3 regions of the Enterococcus sp. ZQ21 genome follow, and region 2 is predicted to be linked to each of the others. Evidence: a T-box and tRNA genes for the amino acid it is inferred to sense, from the RefSeq annotation. Region 2 holds a T-box; the other regions hold tRNA genes.
The links. The T-box of region 2 lies ahead of leuS (leucine--tRNA ligase). A T-box ahead of a tRNA ligase gene usually reads a tRNA of that ligase, here a tRNA-Leu.
Positions count from the first base shown of each region.

Region 1: it has a tRNA-Leu gene. The T-box ahead of leuS (leucine--tRNA ligase) is inferred to sense a tRNA for this amino acid. The anticodon was not compared.
Region 3: it has a tRNA-Leu gene. The T-box ahead of leuS (leucine--tRNA ligase) is inferred to sense a tRNA for this amino acid. The anticodon was not compared.

Region 1 is NZ_CP125658.1:1,516,198-1,524,038, reverse strand. Features, by position in the region: gene QK255_RS07380 (ATP-dependent DNA helicase) at 1-524, shown strand, start outside; gene QK255_RS07375 (YajQ family cyclic di-GMP-binding protein) at 549-1,040, opposite strand; gene QK255_RS07370 (YitT family protein) at 1,225-2,145, shown strand; gene QK255_RS07365 (metal-sulfur cluster assembly factor) at 2,297-2,641, shown strand; gene QK255_RS07360 (GNAT family N-acetyltransferase) at 2,830-3,330, opposite strand; gene QK255_RS07355 (coiled-coil domain-containing protein) at 3,628-5,148, shown strand; tRNA gene QK255_RS07350 (tRNA-Leu) at 5,170-5,253, shown strand; gene apf (aggregation-promoting factor) at 5,479-6,105, opposite strand; gene QK255_RS07340 (universal stress protein) at 6,440-6,874, shown strand; gene QK255_RS07335 (hypothetical protein) at 6,897-7,217, shown strand; gene QK255_RS07330 (hypothetical protein) at 7,360-7,551, shown strand; gene QK255_RS07325 (hypothetical protein) at 7,621-7,841, opposite strand, start outside.
Region 2 is NZ_CP125658.1:2,386,183-2,394,023, reverse strand. Features, by position in the region: partial or broken gene mnmL (tRNA modification radical SAM protein MnmL/YtqA) at 1-138, opposite strand, end outside; gene QK255_RS11515 (phosphatase PAP2 family protein) at 138-794, opposite strand; gene QK255_RS11510 (LysM peptidoglycan-binding domain-containing protein) at 1,163-3,169, shown strand; T-box leader at 3,239-3,445, shown strand; gene leuS (leucine--tRNA ligase) at 3,591-6,005, shown strand; gene QK255_RS11500 (FUSC family protein) at 6,186-7,256, shown strand; gene QK255_RS11495 (PTS cellobiose transporter subunit IIB) at 7,481-7,795, shown strand; gene QK255_RS11490 (BglG family transcription antiterminator) at 7,816-7,841, shown strand, end outside.
Region 3 is NZ_CP125658.1:1,607,334-1,615,174, forward strand. Features, by position in the region: gene QK255_RS07750 (AEC family transporter) at 1-281, opposite strand, end outside; gene nagA (N-acetylglucosamine-6-phosphate deacetylase) at 634-1,782, opposite strand; gene QK255_RS07760 (helix-turn-helix domain-containing protein) at 1,858-2,694, opposite strand; gene QK255_RS07765 (pyridoxal phosphate-dependent aminotransferase) at 2,881-4,098, opposite strand; gene QK255_RS07770 (hypothetical protein) at 4,248-4,409, opposite strand; tRNA gene QK255_RS07775 (tRNA-Leu) at 4,484-4,566, shown strand; gene QK255_RS07780 (hypothetical protein) at 4,640-4,912, opposite strand; partial or broken gene QK255_RS07785 (DNA-directed RNA polymerase subunit omega) at 5,123-5,816, opposite strand; gene apf (aggregation-promoting factor) at 6,211-6,834, shown strand; gene QK255_RS07795 (TatD family hydrolase) at 6,918-7,640, opposite strand; gene QK255_RS07800 (ABC transporter ATP-binding protein) at 7,642-7,841, opposite strand, start outside.

The sequences.
Region 1 (7,841 bases), 870 kb from region 2:
CGGAAGCATTCAAACAGCAATATCCTGACAGCGATGTGCTGATTCAAGAAACGGACATGAATGAAGAAGAACGCGAACGATTTTTAGCAAAATTCCAAGCAGATCCCGATGAAACATTGATAGGATTTTGTGTACTTGGTGGGATTTTTTCAGAAGGAATCGATTTGAGAGGGAACCGATTGATCGGCAGTATGATTGTAGGTGTAGGTTTGCCGCAGATGAATCATGAGCAGGAACTGATCAAATCATATTATGATGAGAAGGAACACCTTGGATTTGCTTACGCTTATCAGCTTCCTGGAATGAACAAAGTCTTGCAAGCTGGTGGTCGAGTGATTCGTGGCATGGCGGATCAAGGAATCGTAGTATTGGCAGATCAACGATTTGCTCGTTTTTCTTATCGACGTTTATTCCCACAACATTGGCAAACAGCAAGAGAAGTACGAAGTGTTGGAGAATTGGAAGAAGGAATACAGCGTTTTTGGTCATCCAAAGAAGCAGTAAATCAAAAAAACGAGGGATGACAGATGTCAGCCTCGTTTTTTTCATTAACGATAGTTAGTGAATTGCAACTCGATTGGTAAGTCAAGTTTACGTAATAAAGCAATCACAGCTTGAAGATCATCACGGTTTTTACCTGTCACTCTAATCTGATCTTCTTGGATTTGTGCTTTTACTTTCAGTTTTTCATTTTTGATAGCTGTAGTGATTTTTTTCGCGTTTTCACGATCGATTCCGTTGACAAGATCGGCAATTTGACGAGCTTTGCCACCTAGCGCGTGTTCCGATTCGGAAAAATGGATATTTTTGATTGGCACATTTCTTTTGATCAACTTACCAAATAATACATCTTTGATCTGTTCGATTTTGAAATCATCATCGCTCAAGACAACTAGATTGCTGTTCTCTAATTTGATTTCTACCGTAGAATCCTTGAAGTCAAATCGATTAGTCAATTCTTTTGTTGTTTGCTGAATCGCATTTTTTACTTCTTCTGTATTGACTTCTGATACAATGTCGAAGCTAGCATCTTTTGCCATAAGAACCCTCCTGATATACGTATAAGTTTACTATACATCTATCTTATCATAGGAATGGGGCAGATTCTTACTTGTTTGCTAAAATTCTTCTCATTTGAGTTCGAAGTATTTTATTTTAATAGATAAACTGTTATTCTTACATTTGGAATAACAAAGTAGAGGAGAGGTGCTTGTGAGCAAAATTATGACTGCGTATCATAAAAATGAAAGATTAAAAAAAATAGTGGTTATTTTGATAACCGGATTGACCGCTGCGGTCGCTTTAAATTATTTTTTGATTCCAGCCAATGTCTTTTCTGCAGGGATGAATGGGATCGCTCAAATCATTTCCTCGCTTTTATATGAATGGTTTCATATCAAGGTAGACACAGGAACATTTATTTTTATTTTGAATATCCCTGTGTTTGTATTAGGGTTCCTCAAAGTAGGAAAACGAGCAACGATCCTTAGTTTTGTGAACGTTGTATGCGTATCAGTGATGACGATGCTACTTCCAGTCGGACAGATCACTGATAATATTTTGATGAATGCCTTAGTAGGCGGTGTTTTATTAGGTCTTGGCGTAGGGTTATCTTTAAAAATGGGCTTTACAACTGGGGGAATGGACATCATCTCTCTTGTGCTTTCACAAACAACTGGAAAAACAGTCGGAAATTACATGCTGATTCTAAATGGGATCATTGTAGTCATCGCAGGCTTCTTCTTTAACTGGGAAAGTGCCTTGTATACGATTATTTCCATTTATGCAATGACTCAAGTGATTGATGCCATCCATACGAGTCATCAAAAAGTAACAGCGATGATCGTGACCGTCAAACCGGAAGAGGTAACAGAAGAACTAGCGAAACGGATGGTACGTGGAATGACATTGCTTCCGTCTGTCGGTGGCTATTCAAAAAAACAAGGAAATATGATCATGATGGTCATCACTCGCTATGAAATGTATGATCTTGATCAGATCGTTCATGAAATCGACGACGATGCATTTATCAATATTTTACCAACTCATTCAGTATTTGGCCGATTTGCAAATGAAAACGAACAAAAAATGTATCGAACAACAGGTGTGTTGCCAGAAATAAAAAATCGTTCACAAAAAAAATGAGGAATCAGTTTTATTTAGAATGAATTTAATGTATTCCATCTAATAAGGACATTTTATAAATTTAAACGAGAATCTTCCTTCTAAATTCTCATTTACAAGTAGTTAAAAAAAGAGTATGATAAATAAAAATCGTGTTAAGGAGTGTCGTACGATGAGCGAAGCAAACCAAGAACGGTCTGCGCAAGAAATAGAACTGATCAAAGAACGTATTCTTGCTGCCTTGGAAATGGTGATCGATCCTGAATTAGGAATCGATATTGTCAACTTAGGCTTGATTTATGATATAGAATTCAATCCTGAAAACGGAGAAACAGTCATCAAAATGACGCTAACAACTATGGGCTGTCCACTAGCCGATATTTTAACAGAATCTATCCATGACGCATTGAAAGAAGTACCAGAAGTAACGAAAGCAGAAGTAAAACTTGTCTGGTATCCCGCATGGACGACCGATAAGATGAGCCGTTATGCACGGATTGCGTTGGGGATTCGATAGGGATCTTGACTGACTAGCTATGAGAAGCAAATAGTAAAAACAAAAAACCTTTTATCCTTTCTAGAAGAAAAGAGATAAGAGGTTTTTTTGTTTATAAAATTTTGTCTGCTATATTAGAAGTTAATCAAATAAATGTGTTCTATTGATAAAGGACATTCAAATCTCTTTTCTTTTGCCATCCATATTTTTTACATCAATTTGATTTTCGTATAGTATTCTTTCTCATCTTCACGATAAATCGTGGCCCCATTTTTTTGCTGCGCCTTAAGACTGCCAAGATTTTTTTTATTTACAGACAAAAGTGCCTCATCGATGCCGATTTTTTTTGCCTCTTGTAGTACTAATGCTAAACCTTGTGTTGCATATCCTTTTTTACGATAGTCAGGGGAGATGCCGTAACCGATATGGCCAGCGCCGTTTCTTAATGATTCGTTCAGTTTATGGCGCAGATTAAAAATTCCTACATACTCATGTCCATCATTTTCCAAAATAAAGACGGTTGCGGGAACGTAATTCTCAGGAAGATCAATACCTAAAGAAGTGTTTTCGCATTTTTTTACATAATCTAAAAATTCAGCAAGTGTATAGCCATAAGCACTGTTGATAAATCCATTCTCGTTTGGTCCGAAGCTAGTTTGCAGCCGATAAGCTTTCTCCAAATCTGCTTCCCATAGTTTGATCAATTTCATCGAATCCGCCTCTTCCTAAGTAAACATATTTTTTCTACTATAGCACTATTTTGGCGAATAGCCATTCTTATTTTTATTTTTTTGTGATGTATCGTATTAAGAATAATTTAACAAAATAAATGATTGCAGATTTTTGTTATTTATTGTATTGTTTTTATAATAGATGAATCCTCGTTATCTTTTAAAAATGATCTTATTGATTGATATTGAAAGTTCAAGATAAATTGAATTTTTAATAAATGTGTTATTTTTAAAGTTTTTTCGTCCGTTGCTTATGATCACTAGAAAGGAGATCTCGTGAACTACTTTAGCGGTTATAAAAGAATTCCAGAAGGATGGCGGCAAACAGAAGCAAAAAATGATCAGTATCAAAACGAAAGAAGAAGACAGTTGTTGGAGAAAATGCAGCAAAAACAGCTGAATCGAGAGAAAAAGAAGAACAAAGAAACGAAGAAAAAGCAGCAAAATAAAATAGCTACCGATCCCAGAATCGTTCGTTTAAACAATGAAATGAATCAATTGAAGCAAGAATTGAGTAAAGCAAAAAAACAAGTAGCTACTGTGAGCAAGAAAAGAAGAGAGGACAAGAAACACATCAGAGAGCTGTCACAGCAACTCGAACGACAGCACCAACAAGCAAAAGTAGAAAAAGAAGAGATGAGACAAAAAGCCATCGAACAGCAGAGGAAAACAGAACTATTGTATCAAAAATTAGAAGAAGTGGGCTGGGATACAGATAATCACGCACTTCAGGAACTCCAAAAACGTAACCAGATCATCATTTATTTGCTGCAAAAAAATAGCCAAATGCAACATTATCTAGAGAGCATACATAAAGCGTCAGGTTTATTAAAGAAAAGAAATGATCGACTGAACAAGAAATTAGAAAAGCTTTCAAATAGAAATGCTACGTATCTGAAAATCATGGAGAAGAAAAAACAAGAACTGCAACAGTTGTATAAAGTCAACCAGCGACAAACAGAACAATTAGCAAAGAAAAAACAAAACTTCGTACAAGCAGCTCCTCAAGATCTGATCCATGCATTGATCCAACAGTTAGATACCCAATCATTTTATAAGTTCAATCAGCTGAACAAGCTGTTCAATAGGTATCAATGGATCTTTGAACAACAAGCGAATAATTTGCAGTATCAAGAAACAAATATTTTTTATGGTTTTGTAGAAATAGAAGAGGACAACATTTATTTCTATGAGGTCAATACGGAGCAAAGAAGACCACTGATAGTAGAAGAGAGCTTTAAACGCAAAGATCTTTTAACAGATGGCATAGCAGTACGAGTACATCAAAAAATAGTAGACGGTCCAGTATATCTAAGGTATTGCTATCCTATCGTTGAACAGAATAAGTCAAAAAGAAGAAGCGACAAATATCTAAAGAGAACAAGACAAAAATCTAAACAGTCAAGTAAAAAGCAATTGAGCATAGACGCTGAAAAGTGGGCATCATCACTCAAAATTGCTGTGATCGGGAACAAACAAATAAAAGGATTCGTAAAAGGATTGCAGAAATATGTAGAAACTGTCGAAAGAATCGATGCATATGAGTACGGGGAGAAAGCACTATTTGAAAGAATCCGTGCTGTTGACTATGTCTATGTTTGCATCGACAGCGTCCCGCATCATGTGACCAATTTTCTGAAAAGTGAAATTGAGCTTATGGAAAAAACAGAATTTTTTTATCGCCCTTCAATAGATGATGGAGTTATTCGGATGAACTATTTGTATTGGTTGCAAGAGGGAAAACGCGTAGAGATAAAAAAGAACAAAAAATATGTTCTTGACAAAAAACAAATGTAATCCTAAACTAGAACATATGATGCGGCTATGGCGGAATTGGCAGACGCGCTAGCTTCAGGCGCTAGTGAGGGCGACCTCGTGGAAGTTCGAATCTTCTTAGCCGCATAATTTTTATATATACTGAGAAAAGATGTCGAGGGAGAGATCCCATCGGTATTTTTTTATAAAATCTGATATAAAATAGATTTCGGTAAGAAAGTCATAGAAGTAATAGATGAGCAAAAAACTCGCTCTAATGTGACAAAACAACTCAAAAAGAGGCCATGCGATGTATTCTTTCGCATGGCCTCTTCCTATTTTGAATGTGTTTAAACGTTCAAATAATGAATCTTAGTACCAACCGTTTGCTTCCCAGAATGCTTTCGCAGCTTCCCAAGAACCATAACGTGAAGCAACATATTGTTCTGCCACTTTTTCTTGGTTCGCAGCAGAGTAATCACCATTCAAGTAAGAAGAATCTAATTGGTAACGTCCGATGTAACGTCCGTTCGTTGCTGTGTAAGAACCGCTTGATTCTTTTTGTGCGATCCATTCTTTTGCAGCATTCGTGCTTGTTGCCGTTGTTTCTGTTGTAGCAGATTGTGTTTCAGCAACAGGGGCTGCTTGTGTTTCCGTTTGAACCGTTTCTTGTACAACAGGTTGTTCAGCTTGAACAGGTTCAGCTTGGACTGGTGCTTCTTGAACGGCTGCTTGAGGTTCAGCAGCTGCTTGTGTAGAGCCTTCTGTTGGAATCGTTAATTGTTGTCCTGAGTAGATCAGGTTAATGTCAGAAATTGAATTTGATTCTGCAATGGCATTGATCAAGGAGTTGTCACCAACGTATTTTTGAGAAATCGTTGATAGAGTATCACCTGATTGAACGGTATAAGCTTCGTCCGCATGAGCAGTCGTTCCCATGAAGAATGCAGCACCGGCAGCCAAAGTTGTTCCAAAAAGTAAAGTTTTAAGTGATGTCATGAAAAATCTCCTTTATTCGTTAAAAAGTTTTATTTGTTGTGTTCAACGAGGAATACTTTAACACGTGAAAATATTTCATAGGTAAAAGAAGCATGACAATTTATGACAAATCCACGTTTTTTGTAACAGAATGATGTTCATCTCATGTGAAAAATGATGAGGAAATTCACATAATGCAGAAATAATAGGTTTAGAACAAGAGTTCTGATGAGAACAGAAATGTATAAATAACTTGAAAAAAATTGCTATTAATCATCATTTTATTTACACATTGCGTATATTTTTTGTATTTTTGCTTGAGATGTTACAATAAAAGAAAAAGGAGGCGGTTCCAATGAGTAAGAGATACCAGAACATCATGGTAGCAGTTGACGGATCAAGACAATCGATCAAAGCGTTCGCTGAAGCCCTTGACTTAGCAAAGGACAATGAAGCCCACTTATTTATCGTGTCAATCATCAACAAAGTTGAGCTGACCCATAGTGCCTATGCCTTTTCAAAAATCTATGCAGATGAAAAACAAAGAACAGAAGTAGCCATGCTGAAAAAAATCAATGATGCCAAAGAGTTCGGTATTGCTGAGATCCATGCAATAGTTGAAACTGGAGATCCAAGAAATTTGATTGCCAATGTCATCCCTGGACAAGAAAATATTGATTTGATTGTTATGGGAGCGACAGGAAAAGGAGCGATACAACAAGCACTAGTAGGATCGACCGCTTCTTATGTCGTTTCACATGCCCCTTGCAGTGTATTGGTTGTGAAGTAATTAGATAAGGGAGGAATAGAAAATGGTTCGCCCTCAAGAAGTTCGTGCACCAAAAGAAAAAATAGAAATTTTAGCAATTATTGAAGACGGCACACAAACAAAAAAAGGATACTCGATTGCTTTAATAAAGTGGAAAGGAAAAAAAGGTGTTGCTGTAAGGTGGGATGGAGATAATCAACAAGACAAAGGATTCCCAATCACTGCGAACGGCTACCATCCAGCGTGGTTTGTTCTGCCTGATAAATTTACAGAATTATACAGCTATGATTATGCGAAAACCGTCACATCCCTCAAAGCATTAGACAAATTAGCAGAAGAGCAGCATAAAATGGATGAAAAATAAAAAAGACGAACCAATCAGTCTTTAGAAAACTGACTGGTTCGAGGAGTAAAAAATGAAAAAAGGTTATTTGGGATGAATATAGAATAATGCGTATAGCTTAAATCAAACTTAAAGCCATAAAAAAGGCAAGAGGGTGAGGTAAATGGAAGCAGGAAAAGTTTTACAGGAAGTAAAAGTATTATGTGCAGATAAAAAATATGAAGAAGCAAAAAGTCTGATTGAAAAGAACAAAGAAAATTTGGAAGAAAAATATCCGATTGCACAAGAATTTGTAGAATTAAAACAAGGAACGCTTCTTCACCGATTCAAACATTTTTTTGGTATCACAGAATAGAAAAAAACGATTAAAGATACAGCAAATCTCTGCTGATCTTTAATCGTTTTCTTTTGAAACTGCTAGGATTCAATTCTGATTTTTATATAAAAAATAAATCCAAATGATTAGAAAAACTACTGCAAGCGTCAATTCGATGATGTGTATCACTAATACAGATGTTGTTTCCCAATGTCTAAAAGAAAAAATCTGATAAGTAAAATATACGGCAGGTAAAGAGGCCAGTAAAACTGAAAACTTCTTTTTCGTCCATTTTATGTAATAGAAAAGAATGCTTAGCATAATAAAAA
Region 2 (7,841 bases):
GGCAACAGTCCCATCTCGATTCGGGCAGTCGAACCCTCCATCGATCGGCACCTTGAAAATTTTCCCGCCAAACTCATTTCGTAAAGCATAATTCCAAGAATGATATCTTTTATTTCCTTCTGAATAAGGAAAAGTCATTAAAAGTCCTTCTTTCTGTAAGAGTTACCTATTTGTTTTCTTTTTTCTCTATACACTGGATAAGTCAGGCACAGCCAAGAAAAACTGAGTAAGTAGCCGCCGATGATATCGGTAGGAAAATGAACACCCAGATAAATGCGGCTTATCCCGACACTTACTATAATAAACACCATCAGCAATTGAAGCAATGTACGTAAGGTTCTTTTTTGAACAAAAGCTGGCAGCAGAAATAGGAAAGAGCCGTAAAGAATCATACTGCCTGCTGCATGTCCACTAGGGAAACTGTAACTTGTTTCAACCACTAAGTGTGTCAATGAAGGGCGCTCTCGCATGAAAAATAGTTTGATCAACGGGTTGATGATTCCAGCAATTACAATAAATCCAGAAACGAACCAAACTGTTTCTGCCCTTTTTTTCTTATACCACATCCATAAAGCCGTACAAGCAAATAAAATGATGACGGTAAGAGGATTACCGAATTTAGTCATAAAGAGTTGGTAGCTGTTCAGATCAGGATAAGAAGCTCTGACAATGTCTGTAAACCACTGATCGAAACCAGAAAGCCACGATAGATGGAACTTTACGATCCAGCCCAAAATAAAAAACAGGACAAGAAAGAAGCTGCCAGTCACTTGAAATGATGTTTTATATTTCATACAATTCCTCCTTTGAAGCAATGACTTATTATAGCATTTTTGGTCCAGCGAAAAAAACGGTAAAGAGATAAAACCCATGCATGATCCCTCTTTGAATAACCAATATTCTTATAAAAAAATAACTGTAATCGGAAAGACATTTTTTGGTAATACAAATGAAATGTTAGGAAAATAAAATCAGTGTTTTTCGAAATCCTTGTAAATAAGAACATAGACGTAGGAAGAACTTAAAAATGAACAGAAGTTGTTCATTACGGTAAATTACAATATGATTACAAAAAACAACAAAGCTCTTAAATAACTTTTAATAAATATTAAGAGAAGTTATAATTATTAATAATAGATAAATTGAAGTTGGAGGATAGAAGATGGAAAACATTGCAAGAAAAGAACGGAGACGTTTAGAACAGACCAAACGTTTTCGAAAAGCAAAACGAGGGGCAGCAATCGTGGGAACTGCGATGGTAGGCTGTTCTGTCGCTGCTCCATTAGTACAGCCGGTTCCTGTTCAAGCGGATGAAACACCTGTTCAGTTCGGCGCAAGAATCAATACAGCGGCATTTATTACAGAAATTGCTACTTATGCGCAGCCAATTGCTCAAGCCAACGATTTGTATGCATCAGTGATGATCGCACAAGCAGTTGTAGAAAGCGGTTGGGGCAGTAGTGCGTTATCGCAAGCACCTTATTATAATCTTTTTGGGATAAAAGGCAGCTATCAAGGACAAACTGTCTACATGGATACGCTTGAATTTTTAAATAATCAATGGGTAAATAAAAAGGAGCCTTTCCGACAATATCCTTCTTTTGCTGAATCGTTCAATGACAATGCCTATGTACTTAGAAATACTTCATTTGGCAACGGTTATTACTATGCCGGTACTTGGAAGAGCAACACGAGATCCTATACAGATGCGACAGCTTGTTTGACAGGTCGTTATGCGACTGACCCTGGTTATGCAAGCAAATTAAATAATATCATCACGACTTACGGATTGACCCAATATGATACACCAGCTAGCGGAAACGCGGGCGGTGGAGCCACTACAGGTGGGAATAATACTGGAAGTACAGGTAGTACTAGCGGTTCAAGTAATTCTGGTAATACAAACTCAGGTTCAGCAACTTCGACCACTTATACTGTTCAATCTGGCGATTCTGTTTGGGGAATCTCCAATAAATTCGGTATTACAATGGATCAATTGATTCAATGGAACAATATCCAAAACAATTTCATTTACCCAGGACAAAAACTAACGATCAAGGGTAGCCAAGAAAATGGCTCTTCGACGAATAATTCTGGTAACAATACCAATTCTTCAGGAAATGCTGGTACATCAAACGGAGGACAAACAACTGGGGCGAAATACACTGTTCAATCTGGCGATTCTGTTTGGAAGATCTCAAATGATCACGGAATTACGATGGCTCAATTGATTGAATGGAACAATATCAAGAATAATTTTGTTTATCCAGGACAACAGCTGATCGTATCAAATGGCGGTTCCTCTAATACTGGAGCAAATACTGGCAACACAAGTGGTTCAAATTCGTCTAATTCAAGTTCTTCTAATACGGCTTCAGGAACGAAATACACAGTGAAAGCCGGAGACTCTGTTTGGAGTGTCTCCAACAAATATGGAATTACGATGGCTCAACTGATCCAATGGAACAACATCCAAAATAACTTTATTTATCCAGGACAACAACTGACTGTTTCAAACAGTGGGTCAACAAACAGCGCATCAAGTAATACAGGTTCGTCAGCCAATACAAATAACAGCAGCTCAGCTAATACTGGCAGCAGTTCGTCTCAAGGCACTTATACAGTCAAGGCGGGTGAATCTGTTTGGAGCGTAGCGAATAAAAACGGCATCACGATGAATCAGCTGATTGAATGGAATAATATCAAAAACAACTTTATTTACCCAGGACAGCAATTGATCGTTAAAGGCGGCAATTCAGTAAATACCAATACAGGTTCAACTACTTCGGCAGCGAAACCAAATACACCGAATACGTCTGCTACAACAAGTACATCATCCTCTGGTAATACGATGTATACCGTGAAAGCAGGCGAGTCAGTTTGGAGCGTAGCGAACAAACATCATATCACGATGGATCAGTTGATCGAATGGAATAATATCAAAAATAATTTCATCTATCCTGGACAACAAGTGATCGTGAAGAAAGGTTCGTCTCAAACAACAAACCAACAAGCACCTGCAGGTTCGAAAACCTATACTGTGAAATCTGGAGAATCTGTTTGGGGTGTTGCTGACAGCCATGGTATTACAATGGCTCAACTAATCGAATGGAACAATATCAAAAACAACTTTATTTATCCAGGTCAAACATTGATTGTAGCTAAATAAAATAGCTGTTCAAAGAAATAACGATTGAATTCCACAAAAATATTTGTTACTATAAGGCTACTTAAATATGACAACACTTGAAAAGGAAGTAGTAAAAAGACTGAAGTTTCAGAGAGCACATGGTTGGTGAGAATGTGTACGGATGCTTTTGAACTCGCCTTTGAGTTGCCCTTGCTGAATATTCGAGTAAGCAAGTGGCGGTGACGGCCGTTACAACGTTCGAGGCCTTTTCATTAAGGTAAAAATAGGTGGTACCGCGTAGATTACGTCCTATAAAAAGAGCAATCTTTTTATAGGATTTTTTTATTTCTTTTGTGAAGTTTGAGAAAACAAAGTAAAAGAAAACAAAAAGAAACAGATTCTGCCGGTTTTTTTCGCTATAATAGAAACAAGCGTTTTTAATAGAACAGGAGGACAGAAAATGAGTTACAATCATAAAGAAATAGAGAAAAAATGGCAAAAATACTGGGCAAAAACGAATACCTTCAACACCCATGATGATCCTGAAAAACCAAAATTTTATGCACTAGATATGTTTCCCTATCCATCCGGACAAGGGCTCCATGTAGGGCATCCTGAAGGGTATACGGCAACGGATATCCTTTCCCGTGTGAAAAGAAGTCAAGGATACAACGTACTGCATCCAATGGGGTGGGATGCATTCGGTCTACCTGCTGAGCAATATGCGTTAGATACAGGAAACGATCCGGCTGAATTTACCCAAAAAAATATCGAAACATTCCGACGCCAAATCAATTCTTTAGGATTTAGTTATGACTGGAATCGCGAAGTGAATACAACTGATCCAGAGTATTACAAATGGACACAATGGATCTTTACGAAGCTTTATGAAAAAGGCCTGGCTTATGAAGCAGAAGTAGCGGTAAACTGGGTACCTGAATTAGGAACAGTTATTTCAAATGAAGAAGTGATCGATGGAAAAAGTGAACGTGGTGGCTATGACGTAGTCAGAAAACCAATGCGCCAATGGATGCTGAAAATCACTGCTTATGCCGATCGCTTATTGGATGATCTAGAACTAGTTGACTGGCCAGAAAGCATCAAGGAAATGCAAAGAAATTGGATCGGGCGTTCAGTGGGAGCAAATATTGAATTTAAAGTGGCTGGTACGGATAAATCCTATACCGTGTTTACGACACGACCAGATACTTTATTCGGTGCAACTTACTCGGTTCTCGCACCTGAACTAGATCTTGTTAGAGAAATTACGACCCCTGAACAAAAAGCTGCTGTAGAAGCTTATATCGAAGAGACAGCTAAAAAATCAGATCTGAAGAGAACAGATCTTGCAAAAGAAAAAACAGGAGTATTTACTGGTGCTTACGCAATCAATCCAGTCAATGGCAAAGAAATCCCAATCTGGATCGCTGATTATGTATTAGCTTCTTACGGCACAGGAGCAATCATGGCTGTTCCAGCACATGATGAACGTGACTTTGAATTCGCTCAAACTTTCGGACTAGAGATTCTTCCAGTTATCGAAGGTGGAGATGTTCAAAAAGCTGCTTACACAGAAGATGGTACGCACATCAACTCTGAATTTTTAAACGGTATGAACAAACAAGAAGCAATCGACAAAATGAATGAATGGCTAGAAGAAAATGGCGTAGGGAAGAAAGAAGTCAGCTATCGCTTACGCGACTGGCTATTCTCCCGTCAACGTTACTGGGGTGAACCAATCCCAATCATCCACTGGGAAGACGGAACAGTCACAGCTGTCCCAGAAGAAGAGCTACCATTACGTTTGCCTAAGACAAAAAATATCAAGCCAAGCGGTACTGGTGAATCTCCATTAGCAAATATTGAGGAGTGGGTCAATGTCGTTGATCCTGTAACAGGTAAAAAAGGCCGTCGCGAAACGAATACAATGCCACAATGGGCAGGAAGCTCATGGTATTACCTGCGTTATATCGACCCTCATAACAAAAAAGAACTAGCAGATTATGAAAAGTTGAAGCGTTGGCTGCCAGTTGACATCTACATTGGTGGAGCAGAACATGCGGTACTTCATTTACTATATGCACGATTCTGGCATAAATTCTTATACGATATCGGTGTTGTTCCTACAAAAGAACCATTCCAAAAACTATACAATCAAGGAATGATCTTAGGCGAAAACAACGAAAAAATGTCAAAATCTCGCGGTAATGTAGTCAATCCTGATGATGTGGTTGAAACTTACGGTGCAGATACACTGCGCATGTACGAAATGTTCATGGGACCATTAGACGCTTCGATTGCTTGGAGCGAAAATGGCTTAGAAGGAAGCCGCAAATTCTTGGATCGTGTATGGCGCTTGATCGTTGATGAAAACAATAAAATGCGTGATCGTATCACTACATTGAATGACGGCAAACTTGATAAAGTGTACCATCAAACAGTGAAAAAAGTGACAGAAGACTATGAAAATCTTCATTTCAATACAGCAATCTCCCAATTGATGGTCTTTATCAATGAAGCCTATAAAGTGGACGCTCTGCCTTATGAATATATCGAAGGATTTGTTCAACTACTCGCACCGATTGCTCCTCACATAGGTGAAGAACTATGGTCAATCCTTGGAAATGAAGATGGTATTTCTTACGCACCATGGCCAACATATGACGAAGCAGCACTTGTGGAAGACGAAGTAGAAGTTGTTTTCCAAGTAAACGGTAAAGTTCGTGCGAAAAGCAATGTTCCCCGAGACTTAGGGAAAGATGAGCTAGAAAAAGTAGCATTAGCCAATGAAACAGTGCAAGAATATATCGAAGGCAAAACAGTCAGAAAAGTTATTGCGGTACCAAACAAGTTAGTCAATATCGTTGCTAATTAAATAACCTGATAAAAGCAGTTGGCAGAATCTCTGTCAGCTGTTTTTTTGTAAAAAAACATGAATAGGGAAAATAGTTGACAAGAAAATAACAACGCCATATGATGTTCCATAGTATTTACAACCTGTCATAGTTGACTGTGAAAAATATAGAAATAAAAGTAAAAGAAAGGACGACAACAGGTGGGTTTTTATCAGTCTCTGCAACTAGATCCGTTTATTTTAAAACAAAAAATACGAGAAGCAACTTCTAGAAAAGAAAAGCGCATGTATATTTGTTCATTGTTTTTACGATCATTATTTATCGTATTATTTGCCATTTGTTTTATTATTTTCATTACAACATTGTTTGAATCGACGCATAAACCATACGCTGTGGTTTTATTCTGTATGTTGATGAGTATTCGTTTTGTTGATTTTGGTTATAAGATTTTTCATTCGATCATTAGTTTAGCCATCGTTATGCTCTCACTATTAACAGCGCCTTATGTCCAACTGATCAAATGGTCAGGTATGGGCGTGTTGATTCATTTTATTTTACTAAGTAGCATATTACTGGCAACTGCTAGTGACCCTAAAATGGGAAATGCTTCTTTGTACGGTTTTTCTTATCTTTTTATTGTTTATTCGTTACCTAAAGATTTGTTGAACAAGGATTTCTTTACACAAACAGGTAGCTTATTGTTTTTATTTTTTTGTTGGTTTTCAGTTATCCTTTATAGAAAACATCGAGAAAAGAATAGAGGCAAAAGCTTATTCAGAAAGAATTTTTTGAAAGATATTTATTCGCAACAAAAAATTTGGATGCTCAGCTATGCGTTTGGTATCAGTCTTTTGATTGTCGCAGGAGAATATGTCCCTTTTCAACGATTGATGTGGGCAGGGTTTGCATTTTCTTCTATTGTATCTAGCTATGGATTGATGTCGATTGGTTTCAAAGAACGAGCAGTAGACAGAATTATCGGCTCATTGATCGGATGTGCTTTATTTATTGGTATCAGCCAATTTATTCCGTTTGCGTGGGTCGGTATATTGGGTGGACTAGCTTTAGGTATTTGTTCTACCTATAGATATAAAACAATTTTTAATTGCTTTGGTGCTTTGACAATCGCTGCAAGCTTATTTGGTGTTCCAGGAGCAGTAACGATCCGTATTTTTGAGAATATCCTTGGGGTATGTTTAGGAATCATGTATATTGGGGTGACTGAGATACTTATCCGCAAAATAAGAGAAAAACACGGTTTGAATCATTAGATGAGATCGAATAAAAAAATAAGGAAAAAGTGAAGATACACATGGATGATAAATTGCTATCATTCCATGTGTATCTTTTTTACGGTAAATCAGTGAAATGCTCTACGTTCATTATTCAAGAGATGATACACATTTTTTCCGTAATGCTACGGAAATATATATTTTGAATAGAAAACGCTTACAAGTTATGCTTGGTTTATAAAAATAAAAGGAGTGATTGATTTATGAAAAAAGCATTGATTATTTGTGCAGCAGGAATGTCATCATCGATGATGGCCTCAAAGACAACGGATTTCTTTAAGCAAAAAGGAGAAGAGATACTCGTAGATGCAGTTTCAGCTACAGAAGGCGATAATATGATTAAGAATAGTGATTTTGATTTATTTCTGATCAGCCCGCAAACGACGATGTTTTTGGATAAATTCAAAAAATTAGGAGAATCTGTTGGAAAGCCTGTTGTTAGTATCCCTTTCCAAGCGTATGTCCCAATCCCTACAGGCATCCAGAAGTTAGCAGAGGTGATCGAAGAGAACATATGATGGAATAGGAGTGGATGATAATGAAACAGAAGGAAAAATTACTGTT
Region 3 (7,841 bases), 780 kb from region 2:
GAAACTAGAATAAGAATAATATAAATCACTAACCCCCAAATCAAGACATTGATTCCTTGCATCAATAGTTCTGTATTGATATCTTGCATGAAAGCTCGAAATGCAAGTGCTGGCAGAGCCGCTGTTAAGACAACTTTCGATAGGATTTTTCCAACAGATTCAGAAAAAATTTCCTTTTTTCTACAAATAAACCCTAATAATATAATAAAAACTGTTGAAGTGATTGCACTAACAATCGACATATCTGTCAAAGTCGATCGGAAAATATCAAATAAATTCATCTTTTCCCTCCTATTAATGTTCATTTATTCACAATTCAAAATGCTTTTATTTAGCTAATACGTATTAACATTTTTTATTTTATCTTTATATTGTTAACTATTGAACAATAAGGAATTAAAGAAACTTTTGAAACTTATGTAAAGTGATATTCGTTAGAACACAAAAAGGAGCGTGGGACAAAAGTAAAGAACACTTTTGTCTCACGCTCTAAACACGTATAAACGGCGGAAGCAGAAGCAACTCCTTCGGAAATAAGCTGAAATTCACAAAAATTTGAAAAGCAATTTTCGTGAATTTCTTCTTATTTCTTGGAGTTAAACGCTTCTGTCCCAGCCTCTATCTTAGATTATATTATGCGTGGAAACGTTCCACACCATCTAGATAAGTTGCTTCCAATGTCATATCAGGGTTCAATACGATAAAGTCTGCGTCGCGTCCTTGAGCGATTTTTCCACATGTGTCATCGATTTTACAACTGATTGCTGGAATCAGACTAGCCATCATGACTGCTTGTTCTGGTGTTGCTAGTCCCCAATCCACGACATTCTTAATTGCTTCTTTCAATTTCAAGATGCTTCCAGCTAAGTTGCCAGATTCCAAACGTGCCGTTCCTTCTTTTACTACTACCGGAAATTCACCTAAATTGTAATTTCCATCAGGCATCCCACCGGCCATCATACAGTCTGTAATCAAAGCGACATGCTCATGTCCTGCTTTTTCCATTAGGATTCCTGCCGCATTTGGATGTACATGATGTCCGTCACAAATCAATTCAGAAAAGACATGTTCTAAAGATAATAACGCACCTACCATACCTGGTTCGCGATGATTCAATCCGCGCATCCCATTGAAAGCATGGACAAACACGCTGGCGCCTGCTTCAACAGCTTTTTGCGCTTCTTCTAGCGTAGCGTTACTGTGCCCTAGAGAAACAACTACTCCTTCTTCAGTCACTTGTTTGACAAACTCTTCTACACCTTGACGTTCCGGTGCTAAAGCAATTTTTTTGATCAAACCGCCTGAAGCTTCTTGCCATTCATGGAAAGTATCCAAATCAGGATCACCGAAATAACTTGGGTTTTGTGCCCCTTTGTGTTCTTCTGTGAAGAAAGGACCTTCAAAATAGATTCCTTTGATTTTAGCTCCTGGTGCTTCTTGATACATTTTGCCGATTGTCTCAGCTACATCTTTTAAACGTTCTTTGCTTGACGTCAATGTTGTTGGTAAAAATGAAGTCACTCCACAAGATAATAGACCTTCAGACATCACTTTGATACCTTCTGCATCGTTGTCCATTACATCATGATTCATATAGCCGTGAATATGTGTATCTACCAAACCAGGAGCAATCCATTTGCCGCTTTGGTCAATGATGTTGACTTCTCCCTCAGGTAGTTCTTTGGTGTATTCACCAAAAAGCCCATCGGTAATTTCAAGATAGCCTGCATTTTTGACGCCTGACGCTAAAAAGAATTTGTCAGCATAGATAAAAGTTCTCATTCTATTCTCTCCCTTTGTTTTTCTACCTCTAAAGTACTCTTATTTAGAGAAGAAGTCAAGAATGGTCTACACCATTTATAGATTTTTTGAAATTTGTTTCACAGCTTGTGCCAATCCTTCATAAAATGCTGCTCTTTCTGGTTCTTCTTTACGCTTGTATATCAAGCTCTTAAGCACAAATAAATCATTGAGATAATAGTAACTATTTTTCTCTTGAGCCCAATAGATTCCTTGGTTCACCTGCTCTAGTGCTTCGTCAATTTCATTTTGATGGAATAAGAAATTTCCATAATTATAAAAAATTTGCGAAAATTCACTTTTTGATCGTTCATCAGCTGATTGATGCAGCAGTTGGATGCTTCGACTCAAATAGTAGCGGGCTTCAGCAGTTTTTCCTGCCACACCATATATTTTTCCGATACAACTAATCAGTTGTATTTCTGTGTCAGAGACATGGATTCTTTCTTTTTGGCTAGAGTAGCTTAATGCTTCTTTTAAATAATAAAGAGACTGAGAAATATTTTGACGCAACGTGAATTCACAAACACCGAGATAATAATAATATCGTTGAAAGTCAGTTGCTTGATACAGATTCTCAGAAATATCAGAAGATTTTAGTACTTGTTCTAACTTGCGATAATCACGTTTTTGGAAACAACTATCCAACAGTTCAAATAATTTATCGTTTGTCCGAGTAGTTTTTCGAGAGAGATTCATCACATGATCAATCGTTACTCCTAGCCGTTGACAAATCTGCATCATCACCAATACATTCGGCAGTTCCTCATTATTTTCGATCCGGCTTAGTACACTTTGTGAACAAATATCTTGCGAAAGCATCTTTTGCGTCATTTTTTGTTCTTTTCGAATCTCTTTAATGATTGTGCCAAAGGACTCGATTAACGTTTCCATAAGTATCCTCCCCAAAATATGCGTATTCGCATTCTATCCGTATTTTACTTTAGGAAGTCGCAAACTTCAAGAAAAGACTTGCAACTAAATAATATGACTTTAGTTATTTAAGAGATCTCCATTAGAAAGAGAGCCTCAGTATATTTGTCTGTGGCTCTCTTGCTGGAAAATTTGCTTTTTTTTAAGTCACTTTTGTCGATATGTCGCTAAAAATTCTCTCATTTTCTTAGCTGTTTGTTTCAAATCATCCATTTTAGGAAGATAGACGATCCGAAAATGATCTGGTTGGTTCCAATTGAATCCGCCACCGTGTACGAGCAGAATATGATGTTCATGTAAAAAGTCCAAGACGAATTTTTCATCATCCAAAATATTGAATCGTTTTGTATCGATTTTAGGGAATATATAAAAAGCAGCTTTTGGTTTTACAGCTGAAAGACCAGGAATATCATTGATTGCATTATAGATATATTCTCTTTGCTCATAGATCCTTCCGCCTGGCAGGAGCAGCTCATCAACACTTTGATAACCGCCCAGCGCCGTTTGGATGATTTGCTGAGACAAGACGTTAGAACACAAACGCATGGAAGACAACATATTCAGCCCTTCTATATAGCCTTTGACGTGTGATTTATCTCCGCTTAGGACCATCCAGCCGACTCGAAAGCCTGCCACACGATGAGACTTGGATAGACCGTTCAGCGTAACAACGAACAAATCAGGCGCTAATGTAGCAATCGGAATATGTTCTAGGCCATCCATCACTAAGCGGTCATAGATTTCATCAGAATAAATAATCAGGTTGTTTTGTCGGGCTACTTCAACAATTTCTTCTAACAATTCTTTTGGATAAAGTGCCCCAGTAGGATTATTAGGATTGATGATGACGATCGCTTTTGTCCGACTCGTTATTTTTGATTTGATATCATCAATATCAGGATACCATTCTGCCTCTTCATCGCAAATATAATGAACAGGTGTACCTCCAGCTAAAGCAATCGAGGCAGTCCACAACGGATAGTCCGGCATTGGAACCAGTACTTCATCTCCATTGTCTAGCAACCCTTGCATACACATCGTGATCAGTTCGCTGACTCCGTTTCCGGTATAGATATCATTGATCGTCACATTCGGAAAATGTTTCAGTTGACAATATTGCTCAATTGCTTTTCTAGCAGAAAAAATTCCCTTGGAGTCTGAGTAGCCTTCTGAATCACGGGCATTCATGATCAAATCACGAATGACTTCGTTTGGTGCCTCGAATCCAAAAGGTGCGGGATTTCCTGTATTCAATTTTAAAATACTGATGCCCTCTTCTTGCATCCGCTCTGCTTCTTCTAGAACCGGACCGCGAACGTCGTAACTAACACCTTCTAATTTGTTGGATTTTTCAAATTCTCTCATCACTTAGCCAATCCCTCATTTCAAAAAGTTAGAACTTTCCAAATTTTTTGTTATTTACTATTTCAATATCATACTCCATCCTAGAAAAATTTGCCACTTATTTAGGAAAAACATAAGTATCGAAAAAAATGCTGAGAAGCGCTGAGAACTTACTGGTCATGATAGTCATTCCATAGATTTGCTGCCCAATCCATTGCAATCCCACAAATAATTCCCAGCATCAACCCAAATATAAAACGACCAAATGCAAGGCCAATCAATATGCCTAGGATCATCCCCAGTCCTGAAAATTCTCCGTCATATTTCTCCATCTTCATAAGACCTCCCACTTTTTGAGCTTGACAACTATGTAAAACCTCGCTATCATTATTGTGTTATTATTTATGCAGACGTGATGGAACGGCAGACATGCAAGATTGAGGGTCTTGTGAGCGTACGCTCGTGTGGGTTCAAATCCCATCGTCTGCATTTTTCTTTCAAAACAAGCGGCTAGGACATTTTTGTCTCAGCCGCTTTTCTTTTTCTCGTTCATTCTTTCATCTTATTGGACCTTTTTTCTTGGGTATAGACTTTTCTCATATTCTACCACAATTTTTGGTTTTCCTAACACATGATAAGATCTCACCACGAATTGTTTTCTATTATTGTAATATCCTGTAACAACTAGTTTCATCCCTTCGTCTACTTCAGCTAGGAAGTTCAAACTATGGGAAGCAATCAGACAATTGACCTCATTTAAGCTAAAACGAATCAGTGGTCTGGCGCTGACCTGCAACGTACGAATCTTATCTACTGTTCCATATTTTATCTCCATTGCCTTCACCTCATTACTATTATACGAACATACATTCCCTTTTGTAAAGAAGAAACACTTTTTATCTTGTGATTTTTTTGTCCAGCTATTTTTCTTAACGAACATATAACTCTTCTTGCGACGATGAAGGACTACTTATTAACAAAAAAGCGGCAACAGCATAAATTGCTGTCGCCGCATTGCTGATCAAGGGTTACTTATCATAAAAGATTATTTACTCAAATGTTCTTCAACGATTTGTTGAGATTTATCAGCTGTATCTTCCACTTCGCCTTTTGCTTTTTCTAACTTTTGAATATATTGTTTCAAACTTGTGTTTTCAGCAGTTGCTTCGTCTAATTTTTTTTGTGTATCTGCTAACTGAGTTTCTAAATTTGCTTTTTCTTGTGTCAGTGTTGCGATTTGTTGGTTCAAACCATTTACAGTATTTTGTAATTCTGAAAGTTTTGCTTGTGCTTCTTGTAGTCTTGCAGTCCAATCTGCATTCAAACGATTGATTTCATCATTTTTTTGGTTGATTTCGTCTAGTTTCGCAATTGATTTCATTTTGTTTGCTTTGTAGTTGTGCATCCTTGCTGACTAATTGACTTTCTAAGTTTTGTTTTTCTGCTGCCGATTGATTTTTTTGGTTTTCTAATTCATTTACTTTTGCTTGGTATTCTTGGACATCTGCCTTTGAATCTTGCAATGTCTGTTCTTTTTGTGCTAGTTGTGCGGTAAGATCTGTAATCTTTTGCTCTTTATCTGTCAACGTATGGTCAAGCTGTGTCAGATTCTCATTGATTGTATCGATATCTGTCTCTCCACCCCACAAAATAATTTCATTTGCGTAACGCGTGCCTGTGTAGCCAATTAGACATAGAAATGCAACCACAATCCCACCAGCAATAATTTTCTTTTTCATTATGTAGCTCCTTCATTTAATATTTTTACTCACTAAAAGTAAGTGATTTCACATGCAATGTCAAGCACTTTTAAATTACAATTGTATTTTTAATAGAAACGCTATTAAATTCTCATTTAATCTTCCTTTTTTATGTATCTGCAAAAACTTTTCATAGAGAAAAATGTACCTTAACACTTTCTTAAATATAGATGTATAGTAAAAATAAATGAAAAAAACTAGTTTTTCTTAAACGTAATCCTTTTCATTTCATAAATTACTGTGTTTATTACAAAAAACGTGGATTTGTCATAAATTGTCATGCTTCTTTTACCTATGAAATATTTTCACGTGTTAAAGTATTCCTCGTTGAACACAACAAATAAAACTTTTTAACGAATAAAGGAGATTTTTCATGACATCACTTAAAACTTTACTTTTTGGAACAACTTTGGCTGCCGGTGCTGCATTCTTCATGGGAACGACTGCTCATGCGGACGAAGCTTATACCGTTCAATCAGGTGATACTCTATCAACGATTTCTCAAAAATACGTTGGTGACAACTCCTTGATCAATGCCATTGCAGAATCAAATTCAATTTCTGACATTAACCTGATCTACTCAGGACAACAATTAACGATTCCAACAGAAGGCTCTGCACAAGCAGCTGCTGAACCTCAAGCAACCGTTCAAGAAGCTCCCGTCCAAGCTGAACAACCTGTTGTACAAGAAACGGTTCAAACAGAAACACAAGCAGCCCCTGTTGCTGAAACACAATCTGCTCCTGCTGCAACAGAAACAACAACAACGGCAACAAGCACGAATGCTGCAAAAGAATGGATCGCACAAAAAGAATCAAGCGGTTCTTACACAGCAACGAACGGACGTTACATCGGACGTTACCAATTAGATTCTTCTTACTTGAATGGTGATTACTCTGCTGCGAACCAAGAAAAAGTAGCAGAACAATATGTTGCTTCACGTTATGGTTCTTGGGAAGCTGCGAAAGCATTTTGGGAAGCAAACGGTTGGTACTAAGATTCATTTATTAATCGAACGGTTTACTTTTATCCAAAGAAAGCCAAAAAGAGGTGCGACACTAGTTGTGTCACACCTCTTTTTTATTTACCTAATCTAATGAAACGTTCCAAGTTTTGATAAGTATTTTTCTTAACTTCTTCAACTGATAGCTCTTTGATTTCAGCGATTGTCTTTAACTGTTCTTCAAGCAGTAAGACATAATCTTTTTCTGAAAAACTATCACCTAATGCCCATTCTGCTGCATGTAGTCCATCCGTTTCAATAAGTAAGTGGTCGATTGGGACTGTTTTAGCTAGTTGCCAGACTGCTGGGTTCTTTTTCAAATCAAGACCAATGCTGAAATAACAGCCTAAATCAATATAGTCTTGTTGATAGTCCAAAGAAGAATACCAATGAATCAAATAGTGATTAGGGTAAGCTTGGATATAGCTTAAGATCTCTTTTTCGCATCCTTTTGTATGCAGTACAACAGGTTTCTTATTTATGGCTGCAAAAGCAAGCTGTTGCTCAAACACTCTTTTTTGTGTAGACAGCGGCACATTCGTCCAGATATTGTCTAACCCTATTTCACCGATGATCCTTGCTTTTTTCAAAAAAAGCTCAACTTGTGCAAACGTATAGCTATCCGCTTTCCAAGGGTGGATACCGTAACTTAAGACTTGATTCTTGCTTGTTGCAAGCCGTCTGTTTTTCTCCCATTCTTCTGGCGAATCACAATTAATGATCGTCAAAATCGTGTGTTCCTGCTGAAGGAGTGCTAAACTCTGACTCCCATCTAAATGGCAATGAGCATCACTTAACACCTCATTCACCTGCCAATAACTGATAAATCGTTTGCTTCAACTCTGATTGCTGCAGTAGCCATTCACGTGACCGTCGTTTTTCAGGCACTTGAATCTCAGCAATCACATGTGCCGGACGGGCGGAAAACACAAGAATCCTGTCTGATAAATAAATTGCTTCTTCAATATCATGTGTCACGAGCAAAGTAGTCCGCTTTGCTT